2 regions of the Microbacterium sp. P2_F9 genome follow, and region 1 is predicted to be linked to the other one. Evidence: predicted binding sites of a transcription regulator. Region 1 holds the regulator's gene; the other holds the start of a gene.
What was found. The regulator LexA, encoded in region 1, represses DNA repair genes until DNA is damaged. The targets are predictions, from matches to a motif close to TCGAACANNTGTTCGA.
Positions count from the first base shown of each region.

Region 2: the regulator LexA is predicted to act here: its motif matches at 2,309-2,324, upstream of AC1DVT_RS06505 (HNH endonuclease signature motif containing protein).

Region 1 covers NZ_JBFUFC010000067.1:12,394-17,893, reverse strand. The annotation lists partial or broken gene AC1DVT_RS09165 (hypothetical protein) at 1-1,418, opposite strand, end outside; gene lexA (transcriptional repressor LexA) at 1,535-2,215, opposite strand; gene AC1DVT_RS09155 (LysM peptidoglycan-binding domain-containing protein) at 2,478-2,870, shown strand; gene AC1DVT_RS09150 (histidinol-phosphate transaminase) at 2,887-3,975, shown strand; gene hisB (imidazoleglycerol-phosphate dehydratase HisB) at 3,972-4,574, shown strand; gene hisH (imidazole glycerol phosphate synthase subunit HisH) at 4,571-5,218, shown strand; gene priA (bifunctional 1-(5-phosphoribosyl)-5-((5-phosphoribosylamino)methylideneamino)imidazole-4-carboxamide isomerase/phosphoribosylanthranilate isomerase PriA) at 5,274-5,500, shown strand, end outside.
Region 2 covers NZ_JBFUFC010000040.1:859-9,247, reverse strand. The annotation lists gene AC1DVT_RS06510 (ABC transporter permease) at 1-663, shown strand, start outside; gene AC1DVT_RS06505 (HNH endonuclease signature motif containing protein) at 826-2,244, opposite strand; gene helR (RNA polymerase recycling motor ATPase HelR) at 2,762-4,912, shown strand; gene AC1DVT_RS06495 (alpha/beta fold hydrolase) at 4,963-5,766, shown strand; gene AC1DVT_RS06490 (glycoside hydrolase family 3 protein) at 5,840-7,654, opposite strand; gene AC1DVT_RS06485 (amidohydrolase family protein) at 7,748-8,389, opposite strand, start outside.

The DNA of each region.
Region 1 (5,500 bases):
GCCGCCGCGATCTCGGCGTCGGCCGCGGCCTCCTCCGCATCGAGCGCGGCCTCTTCGGCGACGAGCGCGGAGTCCTCAGTGCTCGGTGCGACCAGCTCATCCGGTCGCTTCTGCAGCAGTTCGAGCAGCCACGCGACGACGAACGCGACGATGATGACGAGGAAGACATCCCCTGTCGACAGCGGACGCAGTGCGAAGAGCCAGAGCACGGCGAGCACGGCGATGACGACGCGGATGAGCACTCGGTAGCGCGCGAGCGCGATCCCGAACGCTCCCGTGTTCAGCCCGCGCGCCGCGAACCAGCGGCGTGCCGACGAGTTGACTCCCCGGATGAAGCTGCGCGAGCGGGCTGCCGCGGACGAGCGGCCCATGAACCACCCGAGGACTCCGATGAAGACACCCAGCAGTGCGATGATCGCCGCGGTCTGGTGCATCGAACCGATCAGCTGGCTGTAGATGACGTCGAGCCCGGCCACCGATAGATCGAGCTGCACGGCGATTTGGCCCATCACCGGGTATCCGGCCGCGAACCCGAGTGCCAGCGCGCCACCGCCGATCAGGAAGCCGACACCGGTTCCGATGATGGCGACGCTCCGTCGGCGGGCGATGAGGATGCCGAGCGCGAAGAGGGCGAGTGTGATGATCGGGAGCCAGTATCCGAGCGTGGAGGCGATCGCGTAGGTCGTGCGAATCGCGAGGAGCGTCTCACCCGTGCCGATGATGACGACCTTGTCGACCGCTGGGATCATCTGGGCCACCCCGACACCACGGTCTTCGAGGTTCTGCTTGACGCGTTCCACGATCGCGCCGAGCTGGATGCCGACGCCGTCGTCGGTCATGACGACGATCCCGCCGCCGTCCGATGTCGCAGCGGCGGTGAGGGCGCGGTGCGCGGCACGCGTCGTCGTCGCCCAGACATCGGCGAAGGCATCCGACTCGATGACCCGCGTGACTGTCGTGTTCACGAGATTCTCGAGACCGTCGGCTGCGGGGGCCTTCAGCAGATCGAGTGCCTGGGCGGCACGCGGCGGCAGGCCGAGGTCGGCGATGCCGTCGAAGACGTTCGACGTCAGCTCGCTGAAGTCGACCTGGGCCGTGATGGCGTCCATCGTCTCGTCGATGATCATGCCTTGGACGGCGGGGTCCTCGGCGAGGGGCGCGAGAGTGCTGACGAACGCATCCTCGTCGACGAGCTGCACGCGTGCCCACGCGCTCACGATCGCGATGGGAACCAGGAGCGTGGCGATCACGATGATCAGCGCCGAGACGAAGGCGCGCCAGCGGCCGGGTTCTCGCTGCCGCTTCGCCGCTGCTGGCGGGATGGGCGTCGTCGGCGCGGTGACGTCGCGGAGCGCGGTGTTCTCCGCCTCGAGCCGTGCCAGCTGTTCGCGGAGTTCGTCGATCTCGGTTGCGGCCACGACGGCCCCCTCTCGTCTGGCGCACCCCCGCGCCTTCGGCCATTCTGCCGGTCGTTGCAGTCCGAGTGCCATGCCGCGCGGGGAATCATCGCCCGTCATGGGCGAGAATTCACCGATCAGACGGCTCTGAGGACCGCGACGATCTTGCCGAGGACGACCGCGTCGTCGCCGAGGATCGGTTCGAAGGCGGAGTTGCGGGGGAGCAGCCAGGTGTGCCCGTCGCGCCTCCGGAAGGTCTTCACCGTGGCTTCGCCGTCGAGCATCGCAGCGACGATGTCGCCGTTCTCGGCGGTGGGCTGCGATCGGACGACCACCCAGTCGCCATCGCAGATCGCCGCGTCGATCATGGACTCGCCGACGATCTTCAACATGAACAGATCGCCCTTGCCGACCAGCTGACGGGGCAGCGGGAAGATCTCCTCGACCTGCTGGTCGGCCGTGATGGGGACGCCGGCGGCGATCCGCCCGACGAGGGGCACCATGGCGGCGTCGCCGACCACAGGACCGGAGTCGGCGGGATTCTCGGTGGCGCTTCCCGGGAGATCGATGAGCACCTCCATCGCGCGGGTCTTGCCCGGGTCGCGGCGCAGATAGCCGCTGAGCTCGAGCTGATTCAGCTGGTGGGTCACGCTCGAGAGGGACTTGAGGCCGACCGCGTCGCCGATCTCGCGCATGCTCGGCGGATAGCCGTGCCGGGCGATCGATCGCTGGATCACCTCCAGGATGGCGAGCTGCTTGTCGCTCAGGCTCTTGCGTCGCCGGGTCTGCGGCTTCTCGCGGCCGGTTGCCTCGGTCATCGTCCCAGCTCCTGTCTCGCGCCCCTGAGGTGCATCGTTCTTCGAATGTCGGAGGTCCCTGATGGGCTGTTCCTGTCGAAACCGTATCCGGTCAGGCAGGTGGAGCGAAGCAGACTCGCCGCGTTTCGTGTTCGAGGAACTGCTGTGTTCCACCGCACTTGACAGGATATTGCATCGAAGATAACTTCGGAAGAGAGATTCGCATCCGGCGCTCCCGGCCGAGTTCCGGATGCGAACCTCTCCCCACTCTCAGGAGGACCTCATGACCGCCATCGGATTCTCGGGCGCTGCGACACACCGCATCTCCGCCGTCGGTGCGACCGCTGTGGGCGGCACGCGACTTCGTCTCACGACACGCGGTCGCCGCGTGCTGGCGACCATGGCGGCGTTCCCCGCGGTGGTGGCACTGAGCATCGCGGTGATCAGCGGCGGGGCGGCACTCGCGTCGCGCGATGCCGGGGCTCCGGCGGGCTCCTTCACGACGATCACGGTCGCCGCGGGCGACTCGCTCTGGTCGATCGCCGAAGAGGTCGCGCCGACTGCTGACCCGCGCGATGTCGTGGATGCCATCGTCCGGCTGAACGCTCTCGAGGGCGTCACAGTGGCGGCAGGACAGCGCATCGCCATTCCCGCCGAGTACGCGCCCGCCCACTGATCCCGTCGCCTCTACGATGGGAGGGGTGAGCCTCGATCGACTGCCCCTTCGTGACGATCTGCGTGGTATGACGCCTTATGGCGCACCGCAGGCGCCGCTCCCCGTCGCACTCAACGTCAACGAGAACACGCATCCTGTCCCGCAGGAAGTGGCCGACGACATCCTCGACTCGATCGCACTGGCGCTGCGCGACATCAATCGCTACCCCGACCGTGAGTTCACCGCTCTCCGCGAAGGCTTCGCGGAGTACCTGGGGCATGGCCTCACGGCGGATCAGCTCTGGGCGGCGAACGGATCCAACGAGGTCCTGCAGCATGTCCTGCAGGCTTTCGCCGGTCCTGGCCGCACCGCCTTCGGGTTCGCGCCGACGTACTCGATGTACCCGCTGCTGGCCCGCGCCACCGGCGCATCATGGATCGCGGGGGAGCGCCGGCACGATTTCACCGTCGACGCCGAGAGCGCGGCAGCCCAGGTCGAACAGGCCGCACCCGATGTGGTCTTCCTGTGCGCGCCGAACAACCCGACCGGCACGCCCATGACGCTCGACGTCATCGAGGCGGTCTATGACGCCACCCAGGGGATCGTGGTGGTCGACGAGGCGTACCAGGAGTTCGCCCCGCGCGACGAGCGGTCCGCCCTCACGCTGCTGCCCGGCCGCGAGCGGCTCGTGGTTTCGCGGACGATGAGCAAGGCCTTCGCGTTCGCGGGTGCCCGCGTGGGCTACCTCGCCGCCGATCCCGCGGTCGTGGACGCGCTTCGCCTCGTGCGGCTGCCGTACCACTTGAGTGCGCTGACCCAGGCTGCGGCGACGGCGGCCCTGCGCCACGCGCAGACGATGCTGCGGATGGTCGACGAGATCGTCGCGCAGCGCGACCGCACGTCCGCGACGCTCGAGGCGCTCGGCTACGAACCGCACGAGTCGTGGACGAACTTCGTCCTCTTCGGCGGCGTCGACGATCCTGCCGCCACCTGGCAGGCCCTCTACGACCGTGGCGTGCTCATCCGGGATGTCGGCATCGCGCGCCATCTTCGCGTGACCGCCGGGACCGAGGACGAGACGACGGCGTTCCTGGAGGCGCTGGCCTCGATAGACTCGGCGGCATGACCGGACGCACCGCTTCACTGCGCCGCGCGACGAGCGAATCGACCGTCGAGCTCGAAGTCAACCTCGACGGCACCGGCCGAAGCCACATCGACACGACAGTCCCGTTCTTCGACCACCTGCTGACCGCGTTCGCGAAGCACTCGCTCACCGACCTCACCGTGCGTGCGTCGGGCGACACGGAGATCGACGCGCACCACACCGTCGAAGACGTCGCGATCGTGCTCGGTCAGAGCATCCGCGAGGCGCTTGGTGACAAGACCGGCATCTCGCGCTACGGCGACGCGCTCGTGCCCCTCGACGAGGCCCTCGCCCAGGCGGTCGTGGACATCTCGGGCCGGCCCTATCTCGTCCACACCGGCGAGCCGGCCGGTTTCGAGCACCACCTCATCGGCGGCCACTTCACCGGTTCGCTGGTGCGGCACACGTTCGAGGCCATCTCGTTCAACGCCGCGCTCACCGTGCACGTGCGCGTGCTGTCCGGGCGCGATCCGCACCACATCGCGGAGGCCGAGTACAAGGCCTTCGCCCGCGCGTTCCGCCAGGCGAAAGCGCTCGACCCGCTCGTCGACGGCGTGCCCTCGACGAAGGGCGCCCTGTGAGCCGACCGCTCGTCGCGGTGCTCGACTACGGCTCGGGGAATGTGCACTCCGCGGTCAAGGCTCTCGCTGCGGCCGGGGCCGACGCACGCCTGACCGCGGATCGCGGCCTCATCCGCGACGCCGACGGACTCGTCGTGCCCGGGGTCGGCGCGTTCCGCGCCGTCATGGACGCGCTGAACGCGGTGCGCGCGGGCGAGCTCATCGAACGGCGCCTCGCCGGCGGTCGGCATGTGCTGGGCATCTGCGTCGGCATGCAGGTCATGTTCGAACTCGGGGTCGAGCGCGGAGTCGACACCGAGGGGTTCGGCGAGTGGCCAGGCGTCGTGACCGAACTCGACGCACCGGTGCTGCCGCACATGGGCTGGAACACCGTCGACCCGGGGGAGGGCTCGCGCCTGTTCCGCGGCATCGAGGACGAGCGGTTCTACTTCGTCCACTCGTTCGGCGCCCAGAAGTGGCTCCTGGATGTGCAGCCCCCATTCCCGAAGCCCGCGGTCACCTGGTCCACCCACGGGGCTCCGTTCATCGCCGCTGTCGAGAACGGCCCGCTGTCTGCCACCCAGTTCCATCCCGAGAAGTCCGGCTCTGCCGGCATCCGACTCCTGTCCAATTGGATCGGCGTGCTCGGCGGGGCTACTCTCTGAATTCGTGCCTTCCCCGCGGCGCCGAGGCGCCGCCACGACATCTTCCTGAGGATCCATGAACGACTTCGCGTCCCCTCCCGAACTGATCCTCCTTCCCGCCGTGGATGTCGCCGGCGGCAAGGCGGTTCGCCTGACGCAGGGTGAGGCGGGCACCGAGACGAACTACGGCGACCCCGTCGACGCTGCGCTCGACTTCGCGCGTCAGGGCGCGCGGTGGATCCACCTCGTCGACCTCGACGCCGCCTTCGGGCGGGGCAGCAACGCGAGCGTGATCCGCAAGGT
Region 2 (8,389 bases), on a different contig from region 1:
GGGGTGTGGGCAGTCGCGCGGGCGGCACTGCAGCTCACGGCGTTGAGCCTCGTGCTGACCGGGATCATCCAGGATCCGCTGTGGGTGGCGCTCGGGCTGGTCGTCATGCTCGTCGCCGCCATCTGGACTGCGGCACGACGGGCGGGGATGCCGCTGCGGGGCGTGTACCCGCTCGCCCTCTCGATGCTCCTCGGTCCGCTCGTGGTCATGACTGTCGCGTTCGCCAGCGGGGCTATCGAGCTCTCGCCCCGCTACGCACTCGCGATCGGCGGGATCATCATCGGCAACACGATGACCGTCGCCATCCTCACCCAGCGGATCCACCGCGCTGCCGTGCACGATCACTGGGACGAGGTCGAAGGCTGGCTCGCGCTCGGCGCGACGCCATGGGAGTCCACGCGCGACCTGGCCCGCGGTGCGATCCGCACCTCGCTGCTGCCCTCGATCGACCAGACCCGCACGACCGGGATCGTCGTGCTGCCCGGTGCGTTCGTCGGCGCGATCTTCGCGGGCGCGTCGCCCTTCGAAGCCGGCAGGTTCCAGCTCGTGGTCCTCGCCGGGATCCTGGCGGCCGGTGCACTCACAGCGACGACGCTGCTGCGGATGACGGGCGCGGCCGTGACGCGACCCGAGGGCGCTGAGCCTGCCGCGCGGAAGCCCTGACACAGCCACGGAAGTTCCGCGGTCGTTGAGCGAGCAGCTTGTACTCCGGGTCGTTGAGCGAGCGACTCGCAACCCGGGTCGTTGAGTGAGCAGCTCGCACTCCCCGTCGTTGAGCGAGCGAAGCGAGACGAAACGCGGCGGTGAGACTTACTGATGGCGCCATCAGTGGCGGAGGACGGCGTCCTGGAGTCGGGTTTTCGAGCTGGTGACGGGGCGCCATCGGAGGGTGGCGTCGCACCAGCTGGGGGCGCGTACTTCGGGGACGCCGTGGTTCATTCGGATCTTCCAGCCGTGCCAGTCGATGAAGCGGTGGTGGAACCAGCAGAGCAGCACCCCGTTATCGGTGTGGGTGGGGCCGCCGTTGACGTGCTCGAGAACGTGGTGGATTTCGCACCATCCGGCGGGGATGCCGCAGCCGGGGATGATGCACCCGCCGTCGCGGAGGGCGATCGCGCGGCGCTGGTGCCGGTTGAACACGCGCTCCTCGATGCCGATCCGTACGATGCGGCCGTCGTCGCGGGAGGTGATCCGCTGGATGCTGCCGGCGCAGCCGACATGCAGCGCCGCCGCCATGCCGAGGGGCAGGTCGCAGCCTTGGGCGTGCGCGTAGCCCTCCCCGCGTTGGGCGTCTTCTTCACGGACGGACACGACCAGGGTCGGGGCGGCGCCGCCGATCGTGGGCAGCAGCCCACTGGACGCCGCCACCGACAGGGCGCTCGCGAGCGCATCGTGCTGCTGCTGCGCCCGCGTCCGGAAGTCACGCGGGATCACCGCGTCATCGGGCTCGCCGTCGCCGGGGGAGTCTTCGGTGAACCGGACGCCGTGATAGGCCGGGTTGGTGTGCGCGTCGAAGATCATCTGCAGCTGCGCGGCCACCTCGGGCATGAGATTCCCCCGGCACGGCACGCCCCCGTCGGTCGGGGACCCGAGCGTGAACGAGCGCTTGCGCTCGGTCATCCGCTCCCGCGGTTCGGCGCCATCCTGATCCAGCGCGATCGACCASGCCTGCGCCTGCACCCGCAGGAGGTCGGCRCCCATCGGCGGCGCGSCRTCCGGGCCCTCGCCGCGCACTTCGGCGGCCAGTGCCGCGTCGGCGGCGAGCAGCTCCTCCCGCGGAATCCGCGACCCGGCGGAGAGCAGCGGGCCGGCGACCGCGACCACCCCATCGACCCCGACAAGCCCGTCGCACAGCGCCGCGCGCATCGCCGGAAGCGCCGGCTCCAGCAGCTCACCGGTGGTGAGCGACACCTCACCCCGCACGGCCCCCGAGGCGCGGCGCAGCCGCGAGACGGTCGACCGGGAGGCGAGGGTGGCGCGCTCCACCAACTCGCTGACGTCATGGCAGCCGAAACGCGTCGTCATCCGATCGTCCCGATCACCCGACGACGACCGCGTCTCGACCTCGCCGACCGCCTCGATCAGCACCGCATCGAGCCGCCGGCCGATACGCGCCGTCGTCGACAGCAGCTCGACGATCCCGGGTTCGTTGGCGATCCTCAGAGCCCCATCGGTGAGAGCCTCGGATACGACCTCAGCGATCATCGCGTCGAGTGCGTCGAGGCGGTCGATGAGGTCTTTCATACCCCAATTCTGCTGAGGGCCACCGACATTCCGACCCCGAAATCAGCCTGATCAGAAGAAGTTTTCAAACAACTTTTCGAGGCTCGGCGGCGAGCCTGTCGCACGCGGTCGACGCGAGGTATCGACGCCGGACGCCGCTACCAAGACCCGTTCAGCGGCCTCGCCCAGCCAGCCCCGACACGCCCTCCGCAAGGCGCAGATCATCGATCTGGTGACCGTCTCGACCGCCTGGTGGATCGGGCACCATTCAGCCCAGATCCGAATGACTTCCGGCCCGCAGCAGCGGGATGCCGTGCCGCGTCGGCAATCAGGCCATGCACCGCCCAGAGACACCGACCAGCCGCGGGTATGGGCCCGACGGGGGAACAGAAAAAGGAGGCCGCATCGGCCTCCGCACTTCCAGAATATCGCCGGGAGGGGGCCTTGCCGCAAGGCCCCCCTGTTGACGCATACTGAACGGCCGCGTACCTCGCCCGCCCCGAGGTAAGCGCGCCGCAGAACGGAGGCCGCACACCCGATGACCCCCTTGACCACCAGCGCATTCGACCTTCCCGACCGGCTCTCCGCCAAGGCCGATCCCGCGCTGATCGCCGGCGACGAACAGCGTTTCGCGGCGATCGCGGAGACCCTCGAGCGGTCGATCGCCGACCTGTCCGCTCGACTCGACGCGGTGCGCAAGGCGCCGACGGGAGGCGGCCAGGCCGCGCTGGACCGTGACCTCGAGGTCCACCGGCTCAGCGCACGCCTGAGCACCCTCCGCCGGTTCGGTCTCGACCTGTGCCTCGGGCACATGGTCCCAGAAGGCGGCGCGGAGCCCATCTACATCGGACGACTCGGTCTCACCGATGCCACCGGCATCCGACTGCTCGTGGACTGGCGATCCCCCGCCGCCGAGCCGTTCTTCGGCGCCACCCATGCCAACCCGATGGGGCTCGTGAGCCGCCGCCGCTACCGCTGGTCGCGCGGCCGGATCAGCGATTACTGGGACGAGGCATTCACTCCGGAGGGACTCGAACGGCGCGCGGCGCTCGACGACGACGATGCGTTCATCGCGAGCCTCGGCGCCGACCGGACAAGTCGCATGCGCGATGTGCTCTCGACGATCCAGGCCGACCAGGACGCCATCATCCGCGCCGGATCGCACGGCGCCCTGGTCGTGGACGGCGGCCCGGGCACCGGCAAGACCGTGGTGGCGCTGCACCGCACCGCCTACCTGCTCTACTCCGACCCGCGCATCGGCCGCGGCGGCGGCGGAGTGCTGTTCGTCGGTCCGCACCAGGCGTACCTGGCGTACGTCGACGACATCCTCCCGAGTCTTGGCGAAGACAGCGTGCAGATCTGCACGCTGCGCGACCTGATCGCCGAGGGGGCGGAAGCGGATGCCGAGACCGATCCGGAAATCGCGCGTCTGAAGTCGTCCGCGACCCTGGTGAACGCGATCGAGGCCGCGGTCCGGCTCTACGAGCGACCGCCCACACAGGAGCTGATGGTCGAGACACCGTGGACCGATGTGTGGCTCACCGAAGCGGATTGGGCGGAGGCGTTCGACTCCGCGGAGCCCGGAGCGCCGCACAATGAGGCGCGGGATCAGGTGTGGGAGACGCTGCTCGAGATCCTCGTCGACCGGCGCCCCGCGGGCATGCCCACGGCGATGTTCCGTCGCGAGCTCGGGCAGAACGAGGAGCTCCTGCGCACCTTCGGCCGCGCATGGCCGATCCTCGATCCGAACGCGCTCGTCGCGCAGCTGTGGACGTCGCCGGCATTCCTGCAGCGATGCGCGCCCGGGCTGAACGCAGACGAGGTCGCGGTGCTCCAGCGCAGTGATGGCCACACCTGGACCGTCTCCGACCTGCCGTTCCTGGATGCCGCGATCCGCCGGATCGGCGACCCCCAGGCATCCCGGCGCCGCCGGCAGCGCGAGGCGACCCTCGCCGCGGAACGCGAGGAGATGAGCAGGGTCGTCGACCATCTCATCGCCGGCGACGACTCCGAGATGTCGGTCATGTCGATGCTCCGAGGGCAGGACTTCCAGAACACCCTCGACGACGGCACCACCGCCCTTCCGGGCGGCGACCCCGACCTGCTCGCCGGTCCGTTCGCGCACATCGTCGTCGACGAGGCGCAGGAGCTGACGGATGCCGAGTGGCAGATGCTGCTCGCCCGCTGCCCGTCCAGAAGCTTCACGATCGTCGGTGACCGCGCGCAGGCCAGACACGGCTTCACCGAGTCCTGGGAGGAGCGGCTCGGCAGGGCGGGGTTCACCCGCACGAGCATCGCTGCGCTGAACATCAACTACCGCACCCCGGCGGAGGTCATGGCCGAGGCCGAACCGGTGATCCGCGCGGCCCTGCCGGATGCGAATGTGCCGACGTCGATCCGCAGCAGCGGCGTCCCGGTCCGGCATGGTTCGCTCGCCGAACTCGATGCGATCCTCGCGGCCTGGGCTGCCGAGCACGCCGAGGGCGTCGCCTGCGTCATCGGGCATCCCGCGTTCACACCGACGTCGCGGGTGCGCTCGCTGACCCCGGAGTCGTCGAAGGGGCTCGAGTTCGATCTGGTCGTGCTCGTCGAGCCGGACGCCTTCGGGACCGGCATCGAGGGCGCGGTCGACCGCTATGTCGCGATGACCCGGGCGACCCAGCAGCTCGTCATCCTGACGGCCGGGTGACCGGGCCCGCCGGTCCCTGAGCTTGTCGAAGGGACGGCAGGATGGAGCGCATGGTTCCCGCCGCACTGCCTCTGACCGAGATGCCGTCCCCGCAATTCGTCATGTCGGCGGAGGGGCACCGCATCGCCACGTATTCCTGGGGATCGGATGCCGCACCCACCGTCCTGTGCGTGCATGGTTTCGCGTCCAGCACTCTGGACAACTGGGTGAAGACGGGGTGGGTGCGCGACCTCCTCCGCGCCGGCTTCCGCGTGCTCGGCGTGGACCAGCGCGGACACGGTGCGAGCGACAAGCCGCACGATCCGCGCGACTACTCGATGCGCGCGCTCGTCGGCGACCTGCTGGAGGTGCTCGACACCTATCTGCTGGACACGGTGCTCTACAGCGGCTACTCCATGGGCGGGCGCGTGGGGTGGCAGCTGCTGGTGGACGCGCCGGACCGAGTGATCCGCGGGGTGCTCGGCGGCATCCCCGACGGGCGGCCGCTCGCCCGGATGCGGCTCGACGAGGCGCGCGCGTACGTGGAGGACGGCATCCCCATCGACGACGCGGTCACCCAGAACTATGTGACCCTCGCCGAGCGCGTGCCGGGCAACGACCTGCGCGTGCTGATCGCGCTGACCGAGGGCATGCGCCTCGGCGACGCGGATCCGGACCCTGCCCGTCCGCCGCAGCAGCCTGTGCTGTTCGCGACCGGCAGCGACGACGGCATCCTCGAGGCCTCGAAGCGCCTCGCCTCCGCGGCGCCCCACGGCGAGTTCCTCGAGATCCCTGGCCGGCACCACTTCAACGCACCGGGCTCGCGCGCGTTCCGCGAGGCCGCCATCGCCTTCCTCTCGTCGCCCGGTCCCTGAGCTTGTCGAAGGGTGCCACAACGCGAAAGGGCAGGTCCCCGCGAACGGGAACCTGCCCTTTCGGCAGTCGGCGCTACAGGCTCAGGCCGTGCCCGAACCGGAACAGCGGGTCGACGGTGTCGAACGGCACGTCCGGACGGTTCGCCGCGACCGCGGACATCGAACGCGGCAGGTCGAACGGCAGCCGCCCCTTCGGCTCGGCCGCACCGGTGAGCACGTCCAGCAGCGCTGCGGCACTGGCGCCCCAGTTCAGCGTGACCCCGGCGGCGGCGTCGACGATCGGCTCAAGGATCGCCGGGCGATCAGCGAGGACGTCGACGATCGTGGGCACTGCCGCGGCGATCTCGCGCACGTGGTCGATGACCTCGTGCGAGTAGTCGAGCGAGCCCGCGTGGAAGAAGTTCTCGAACATCGTGTCGCGCTGCTCGAACGGCGCCGCCAGGCGCAGGATCGCGGCATCCGCGTCGATCGGCGAGTCGACGACGGTGCCGTAGCGCCCCGCGACCTCGGGGTCGATGCCCTCCACGTAGAGCCGCAGCCCCGGGGAGAGCGGAAGCGCGGGCGCGGCATCGCTGTCGGCCCACCCGGAGCGCAGCGGGCGGTTCGTGACCACCGTGATCGACGCACGCTGGGCGGCCTCACCGGCCGCCCGGAAGTCCGCCCGGCCGACGATCTCATCGGCGGCGTCCTCGTCGACGAACGGGTCGTCGAAGAGGCCCAGCTCGAACTTCTCGCGGAGGATGCGCGCCGCCGAGACGTTCAGGCGCTCTTCGCTGACCTCGCCGGTGGCGACGAGGTCGAGCAGCAGCTCGGGGCAGGCTTCGCCGCCGAACTGATCGACGCCCGCCTCGAGGACCTTCACCATGCGCTCGCGCGGGGTCAGGTGCTCGACGCCCCAGGCACGCGCCGGGAACGGCTGGCCGAAGATCTCCGCGTCGTTGATGAGGCCCCAGTCGGTGCAGACGAGTCCGTCGAACCCGAAGCGCTCGCGCAGCAAGCCCGTGATGACTGACTTGTTGAAGCCGAAGCCGACCTCTTCGTACTCGGTGCCGACCGGCATGCCGTAGTACGGCATGACCTGACGCGTGCCGGCCTCGAACGCCGCCTCGAAGGGCTTCAGGTGCAGCTCGAACTGGCCGCCGGGGTAGACCTGCTCGCGCCCATACGGGAAGTGCGGGTCTTCGCCGTCACGCTGCGGGCCGCCGCCGGGGAAGTGCTTGGTCATCGTCGAGACCGAACCGGGTCCGAACGACGATCCCTGGAAGCCGCGGATGTACGCGGCGCCGAGGCGCCCGGAAAGCTCGGCGTCCTCACCGAAGGTCGCCACGGCGCGCGCCCACCGGGGCTCGGTGGCGAGGTCGACCTGCGGGTGGAGGGCGACGCGCAGTCCGACCGCGATGTACTCCTGGCGGGCGATGTCGGCGAACCGCTCGACGAGCTCCTCGTCGCCGATCGCCGCGAGGCCCATGGTCTCGGGCCACTGCGAGAACGGCCCCGCCATCATCGCGGTGCCCGGGTTGTCGCTGAAGGAGTGGCGCGGGTCGGTCGAGACCGTCACCGGAATGCCGAGTCGCGTCGACGCTGCGAGCTCCTGCAGGGCGTTGTGCCAGGCCGCGATGTCGCGACCGCGGGGCGCGGCGCCGAGCAGGTTGAAGTGCGTCATCTTGCGGCCGTCGACGTACTCACGGGCCGACGGCGTCGCGAACGCGGGGTTCGCCTCGTCGAGGTCGCCGATGGTGATCATCGTGTGGAAGAACAGCCCTGCCTTCTCTTCGAGGGTCATCGCCTCGAGCAGAAGGGCGACGCGCTCCTCCACGGGAGCATCTGCGTCGAGCCAAGGGCGGGTTGCGACGGATGCCGCGGCATCCGTCGTCATGATGTCGGTCATTTCTCTCCTGCGCATTGCCGGGCGTGTCTCTGCCATCGGCGTCGGGGCAGTCTACCCAGCCCGTCTTTGCGCTTTCCTGAGTGGCGCTCGGTTTTAGCGCGGTACGCCGCGGACCGCGCGGCCAGGGTAGGCCTCGGTGTCCAGCCGACCGTCGCGGATGACGAACGACCCTCCGACGATCAGGTGGCGGACGCCGCTGGACGGGCGGACCGGGTCGGCGACCGAGGCGTTGTCGGTGATCGCAGAGGGATCGAGCACGACGAGATCGGCATCCGATCCGGGGGCGAGGTGTCCCTTCGACCGCATCGCCGGCGCGACGTCATCGAGCACGCGGGCGGGAAGATACGAGCAGCGCCGGAAGGCTTCGACCCAGTCCCAGTCCCCGTGTTCGCGCACCATGAGGCGCAGGCTTCGCGCGAAGGTCCCCGCGGTGCGCGGATGGGTGGACGCACCGGGCGGCAGCGGCCACTCCCTGGAATCGGCGCGGCCGTCGGGCCACTCCACCGGCATCGCGTCGCTCGCGACGATCGAGTCGGGGTACGCGAGCGCCTGATGCAGACGCTCGCGATCGGCCGGATCGCGCTCATCGAGGAACTCGACGAAGCAGGTGGCTCCGGGATCAAGGCTGCGCAGCTCATCGAGGCGCCGCGCGTCGGCGATCCGCTCTCCGGTGCCGAGCATGATGATGCTCGAGGGTCTGAGTCCGGCCGCGGGCAGGCGGTCGGGAGCGAGGAA